DNA from 3 places in the Shewanella sp. 10N.7 genome. Region 3 is predicted to be linked to each of the others. Evidence: predicted binding sites of a transcription regulator. Region 3 holds the regulator's gene; each other region holds the start of a gene.

Region 1 (2,276 bases), on a different contig from region 3:
CTACTTCGGTGAGCTTATCGAGTACTGTACCGATTAAAATTCCAGATACTGCTGGTAGCCCTGTAAAAACCAGTAATGTTGGTTTGCAAATGAACTTAAATGTAGGTGAGTCAGCATTAGATCCTGCTAACTTTGATCCAAACGATCCAGATACGTTTAATAACTCAACGTCAGTGACTATTTATGATTCACTCGGTGAGTCGCACATTATGACAACCTACTTCATCAAACCAACAGATGGTGCTTATACCGGTGAGAGTAACTGGGTTGCCTTTTATGCCGTTGATGGCGAGCAGGTCGATATTGATCAAGCAAATGGTGGTTCATACGGTGTAGATACTACCGGCGATGGTATTGCAGATGGTACGGCACTTGCTGAAAATGCATCAGGTTGGAAAGGGTCTGTATTGAAGTTTAATGATGCCGGAGCTTACACAGGTTCAGATCCCGCAACTGTTGAAACGGTCGAGCTGGGTGTCAATGGCGCAAATGTTCTAGGTCCTGGTGCTGATGGTACTCAAAAATTAACTCTTGGTTTTAATAACCCAACACAATATGCTTCACCTTTTGAAGTGACAGAATTAACCCAAGACGGTACAACAGTAGGTCGTTTAACCAATGTGGGTATCGGTTCTGATGGCTTAGTGACTGCAAGTTACAGTAATGGTTCAACTGAGCCACTCGCGCGTGTTGCACTAGTGCGTTTTGCTAATGAACAAGGTTTGACTCAAGTGGGTAATACCTCTTGGAAAGCGAGCTTAGATTCTGGTGCAGCCTTGGCAGGTGAAGCCAATAGTGGCACGTTCGGTAGTATTCGTTCATCAGCACTTGAGCAGTCTAACGTTGATTTGACCACAGAATTGGTTGACTTAATCTCAGCTCAACGTAACTTCCAAGCTAACTCTCGTACGCTTGAGGTGAATAACACCTTGAATCAGTCAATACTACAAATCCGCTAGTTATCGATTAAGGTTTTGATTAATCATAGAGTTTAGATTTTCAAAGAGTTGCCGCAACGGCAACTCTTTGCCATTTTAATTGACTCCCTTCTTATTAGTACCTCACCAGGTAATCGTTTTATTCCATCTCAAATTCATTAGCTTAGCTTTAATTATTTTTACTTTCATGTGTTGGCACACTGATTGCTAGTTCTGTATATATCTTTTGTTATGTAAAAAGTTTGACGGAGCAGCAAATGGACAAATTACTTTATGTTGCCATGAGTGGGGCAAAGCAGAATATGAATGCTTTGGCTGTTCGTGCCAATAATTTAGCTAATGCCAATACTGATGGTTTTAAAGCTGATCTTGCTCAAGCTCGCTCTATGCAAGCATTTGGTGAAGGTCTACCTACACGTGTGTTTGCCATGACAGAAAGTCCAGGACACAACTTTAACTCTGGCCCGATTAAAACTACAGGCCGAGATTTAGACATTGCAATTAAAGATCAAGGTTGGATTGCGGTTCAAAGTAAAGAAGGTGGTGAGGCTTATACCCGTTCTGGGAGTCTAAGTTTTGACAGTACCGGTTTACTGACCAATGGCCGTGGTAATCCAGTGATGGGTGAAGCTGGGCCAATTGTACTGCCTTTACCAATAGATAAAGTTCAGATATCACCTGATGGCATTATTTCTGTAAGACCACAGGGTGCTACTGCAGATGTGATTGAAGAAGTGGCGCGAATTAAATTAGTCAATCCAGATAATGCAGAAATGATGCGTGGCGAAGATGGTTTATTTAGGCTGACATCGGGCTTAAATGCGCCGAATGATCCTAATGTAACCGTTGAGAGCGGCGCAGTTGAAGGAAGTAACGTTAATGCTGTATCGGAAATGGTGGCGTTAATTGACATTCAGCGTCAATACGAAATGCAAGTGAAGATGATGAAAAATGCCGAAGATCTAGATCGCGCATCCTCGTCTTTAATGAGAATTAGTTAGGAGTAATTATTATGCATCCCGCTTTATGGATCAGTAAAACAGGCCTTGATGCCCAACAAACCGATATTGCTGTTATTTCTAACAATGTGGCCAATGCCAGTACCGTTGGCTATAAAAAGAGCCGAGCAGTATTCGAAGATTTACTCTATCAAACCGTCAATCAGGCTGGTGGCATTAGTGCTGATAACACTAAGTTGCCCAATGGATTAAACATTGGTGCAGGTACCAAAGTTGTCGCGACGCAGAAAATGTTCACTCAGGGCAATATGCTAACAACTGACAACTCATTGGACTTAATGATTGAAGGTCCGGGTTTTTTTGAAGTTGAAATGCCGGA
Region 2 (2,276 bases), on a different contig from region 3:
AGCTGAAGAATTCCTGCGCATCGAAACTTTAGGCATTTTAGTCTTAGGCGCTGTTGCTTTCAGTATTGGTACTGCGGCAGGTGTGATGATGGCTAAATTGATGTCTAAGTTATCTGGCGGCAAGATAAACCCATTAATTGGTGCAGCGGGCGTATCTGCGGTTCCTATGGCAGCGCGTGTTGTAAACAAGGTAGGTCTTGAGGCTAATCAGCAAAACTTCTTACTGATGCACGCTATGGGGCCTAACGTTGCTGGTGTTCTAGGTAGCGCTGTGGCTGCGGGTGTATTACTTGCAGTATTAGGCTAATCGTTATCAAATGTAGCGACAAGTAAACGCGAGTAATCGAATGAAGCCACTGACTAACAGTGGCTTTTTTATTGGCTTAAAATTGTTATTGCACTGATGCATGCCATTAAGGTGTTAGACCATCCCATCCTGCTCAAATCTATTCCACCTCGTTTCAACAAACTAAGTCTCATTAAGCCTAGTCTCATTAAACCTACTCCCAACAAACTAAGTCTCATTAAACCTAGTCTCAACAAACTAAGTCTCATTAAATCTAATCTCAACAAGCTAAGTCTCATTAAACCTACTCCCAACAAACTAAGTCTCATTAAACCTACTCTCAACAAACTAAGTCTCATTAAACCTAGTCTCAACAAGCTAAGTCTCATTAAACCTAGTCTCATTAAATTTAATCTCAGCAAACTAAGTCTCATTCAACCTCATGCCATTTATTCAAAAGTGATTTTTTCGTTTCAATAAAATGTTGCACCTCTTTAGGGGGATACTTTGCTGTTTAAGTACCCATTTAGGTGCGATTGAACTTATGTTGCACTGAATTGGTATCACCCTTTATGAGTACTACCAGTACTTAATTTATAAACTTGTTTTAAAACATAACCTTAAAAGGTTGGCACGGTTGCTGAATAGTATTTATCAACAATTCGAGTTTTCAGTAGTGCTCATAAGTCGCATTTGTCGTTGGTTATTTAATCGATTGTCTGTGTTGTGAGCCTTGAAAGAGATAAATTAATTTAAGCAAAGGCGCTTAATTATTCCTTAGGGAGTAGTTGGCGCCTTTTTTGTTTTCCCTATTTCAAACTTAGTTTTTGACTTAACTTTTTTAAATTTAACAAGGATAGAAAGATGAATTGGAAAAAAGCACTTAAACATACTCTATTGGCTGTGTCGTTTACGGCAGTCGCTCCTGCTATGGCAGAGGTCGGCTTTCCTGAAAAAGAAGAGTTAACGTTCGGTTTTATCAAATTAACCGATATGGCACCGATTGCGATTGCTTATGAAAATGGTTACTTCGAAGAAGAAGGTTTATATGTGACCATCGAAGCACAAGCTAACTGGAAGGTGCTATTAGATGGTGTTATCGATGGACGATTAGATGGCGCACATATGTTGGCAGGGCAACCAATAGCAGCCACGATTGGTTATGGCACTAAAGCTCACATCATCACGCCTTTTTCGATGGACTTAAATGGTAATGCGATTACGGTTTCAAATGATATTTGGAGCAAGATGAAACCCAATATTGCCAAAGATAGTGAAGGGAAACCCGTTCACCCTATTAAAGCTGATGCGTTAAAACCAGTGGTAGAGGAATACACTGAAGCGGGTAAGCCATTTAAAATGGGTATGGTATTTCCTGTCTCAACTCATAACTACGAATTACGTTATTGGTTAGCAGCAGGTGGTATCCACCCTGGTTACTATGCGCCTCATAAAGGTGATACTTCAGGTCAGTTAGATGCCCAAGCATTTTTATCAGTGACGCCACCACCACAGATGCCTTCAACCCTTGAAGCGGGCACGATTTATGGCTACTGCGTGGGTGAGCCATGGAACCAACAAGCCGTGTTTAAAGGTATTGGGGTGCCAGTGGTTACCGATTACGAGATTTGGAAAAATAACCCTGAGAAAGTCTTTGGTATAACAGCTGAATTTGCAGAAAAATACCCTAACACAACAATTCGATTAACCCGTGCTCTGATCAAAGCGGCGAAATGGTTAGATGATAACAACAATGCTAACCGTCCTGCTGCAGTTAAGATTTTGTCACAGTCAAACTATGTTGGTGCCGATTACGATGTGATTGCCAATAGCATGACAGGTACCTTTGAATACGAAAAAGGTGATAAGCGTTCAGTACCTGATTTCAATGTGTTCTTCCGCTACAACGCAACTTATCCATATTACTCTGATGCGATTTGGTATTTGACTCAAATGCGCCGTTGGGGACAAATCTCAGATGACAAGCCTG
Region 3 (2,276 bases):
ATCAGAAGGAACTAACAGCGCAAATAATATATCCACGGGTTTCTTGTCGATAGCATCAAACTCAATGCCTTCTTCACACTTGATCAAAATTGCTATCGGTTCTTCGATATCAGTTAATCGACCATGAGGAATCGCAATGCCATTTCCTATACCTGTACTACCCATTTTTTCACGTGCTATTAAACTTTCAAAAATAGCCTGTGAAGATAGGGTTGGGTACTGGGCAGCCATTAAATCGCTGATAAGTTCCAGTACTTTTTTCTTACTGCCCGGCGTGGCGCAGGTAGTGCACGCCGGCTGCAGAATGGTGCGAAGTTCCATCGTTAGTGTTTAATTAACTTCTCTTTGTGTTTAATTACCTGACGATCTAATTTGTCGATCAGGGCGTCAATTGCAACATACATATCAGCGTTCTGTGATACCGCAAAAACTTCACCTCCTTTGAGGTGTAATTTTGCCTCTGCAATTTGTTGCAGCTTTTGAACATTGAGCACAACGTGAACATTATTGATCTGTTCGAAGTGTCGTTCAAGCTTTGAAAACTTAGTTTGTACATACTCACGTAAAGATTGAGTAATTTCCACATGGTGCCCAGTCAGGTTAATTTGCATAGATCATCCTCCAATAACAAAGGCTTATAGGCTTTTGCGTTGGTTTGAGGGAGGGATGAGCATTGCTTCACGATATTTGGCGATCGTACGCCGAGCAACATTGATCCCTTGTTCTGCCAATAGCGTCGCCATTTTACTATCGCTAAGTGGCTTTTGCTGGTTTTCTGCGGCAACAAGCTTTTTAATAAATGCGCGAATTGCAGTAGAAGAACACTCTCCGCCATCATCAGTACTCACATGGCTTGAAAAGAAATATTTTAGTTCAAAAAGTCCCCTAGGGGTGTGCATATACTTTTGTGTCGTGACACGCGAAATCGTCGACTCATGCATTTCAACGGCTTCAGCAATGTCATTAAGTACCATTGGCTTCATTGCTTCTTCGCCAAACTCAAAGAAGCCTTGCTGAAATTGCACAATACAATTAGCCACTTTTAATAGTGTCTCATTACGGCTTTCAATACTCTTGATAAACCATTTTGCTTCTTGCAAATGACCACGGATAAATTGGCTGTCTGATTGGTTTGCTGAGCCTTTTGCCATTGCTGCATATTGCTGATTCACACCAATTTTTGGCATGTTATCTGGATTTAACTCAACGACCCAACGGCCACTCTTTTTAAACACTGTCACATCTGGAATGACATATTCATCTTTAATAGGAGTGATCTGTAACCCTGGACGTGGGTTAAGCGTTTGAATAAATTGAATCGCTTCGCGTAAATCATCTTCTTTAAGCTTGGTTTTACGCATTAATAATCTAAAGTCGCGGCCTGCAATTAAGTCTAGGTGTTCTGCAATCAGTAGCTTAACGTTATCGATACAAGGTATTTCATTAGGGTATTGGCCCAGCTGAATCATCAGGCATTCGCTTAAATCTCTTGCTGCAACGCCTACTGGATCAAAATGCTGAACTCGTTTGAGTACAGCTTCAACTTCATCGAGTTCAATATCTTCTAGGCCTAAAGCTTGCAATATGTCTTCAGTTGTTTGGGTTAAGTAACCACGTTCATCAACGGCATCGATAATCGCTGTGGCAATTACCAGATCGTTTTCAGAAAAAGGGGTGAGATTTTTTTGCCACTCTAAATGCTCATATAAGCCTTCTGTGGTTTCACCCTGAAAAGGCATATCGTCATCACGAGCCACTGCGCCAGAACCTGAACTTGGGGATGCTGTGTAAACTTCATCCCATGTGGTATCCATTGGTAATTCGTCAGGCATGGATTCTTTGGTCAACGATTCAGTGGTGTCTACGGTTGAGGTGTCTTTTTCAACAGTCACTTGGCTGTTATCACTAAAATCAGTATCGGTTTGCTGGGCGTTTTCTTTTACTGGTTCTTTTGCTTTAGCAAACTCATCTTCGAGCTCAAGGAGTGGATTTGAGTCAAGTGCTTGTTGAATTTCTTGCTGTAGCTCCAATGAGGAAAGTTGCAATAAGCGAATGGCTTGTTGCAACTGTGGGGTCATAGTCAGGTGTTGACCCATTTTAAGTTGGAGTGAGGCTTTCATTTACCGCTTATCCCTAATTGAGTTTCATCGTCGCGACTAACAATTGTGTGGGTCTAGCACCTTTTTAAACTGCTTCTAGGCTTAAGCTGAAGCTTGGCTTAAGTTCAGTCTAGAACATTGCACTAAAAAGTGGGACTGATACTGGTCGCGACATGC

The links. Region 3 encodes sigma-54, which starts transcription at its own class of promoters, with help from an activator protein. Its sites were predicted from a motif close to GTTGGCACGNNNNTNGNNT; they were not measured.
Region 1: flgF (flagellar basal-body rod protein FlgF) is a predicted target of sigma-54. The motif match lies at 1,130-1,148, and genes of this name have one in related genera.
Region 2: LMH66_RS11300 (CmpA/NrtA family ABC transporter substrate-binding protein) is a predicted target of sigma-54. The motif match lies at 1,074-1,092, and genes of this name have one in related genera.

What each region holds. Positions count from the first base shown of each region.
Region 1 is NZ_JAJGZS010000010.1:96,794-99,069, reverse strand. It holds gene flgE (flagellar hook protein FlgE) at 1-959, shown strand, start outside; gene flgF (flagellar basal-body rod protein FlgF) at 1,196-1,939, shown strand; gene flgG (flagellar basal-body rod protein FlgG) at 1,951-2,276, shown strand, end outside.
Region 2 is NZ_JAJGZS010000015.1:113,091-115,366, reverse strand. It holds gene LMH66_RS11305 (sodium ion-translocating decarboxylase subunit beta) at 1-307, shown strand, start outside; gene LMH66_RS11300 (CmpA/NrtA family ABC transporter substrate-binding protein) at 1,217-2,276, shown strand, end outside.
Region 3 is NZ_JAJGZS010000025.1:26,266-28,541, forward strand. It holds gene ptsN (PTS IIA-like nitrogen regulatory protein PtsN) at 1-321, opposite strand, end outside; gene hpf (ribosome hibernation promoting factor) at 324-611, opposite strand; gene LMH66_RS15495 (RNA polymerase factor sigma-54) at 636-2,120, opposite strand.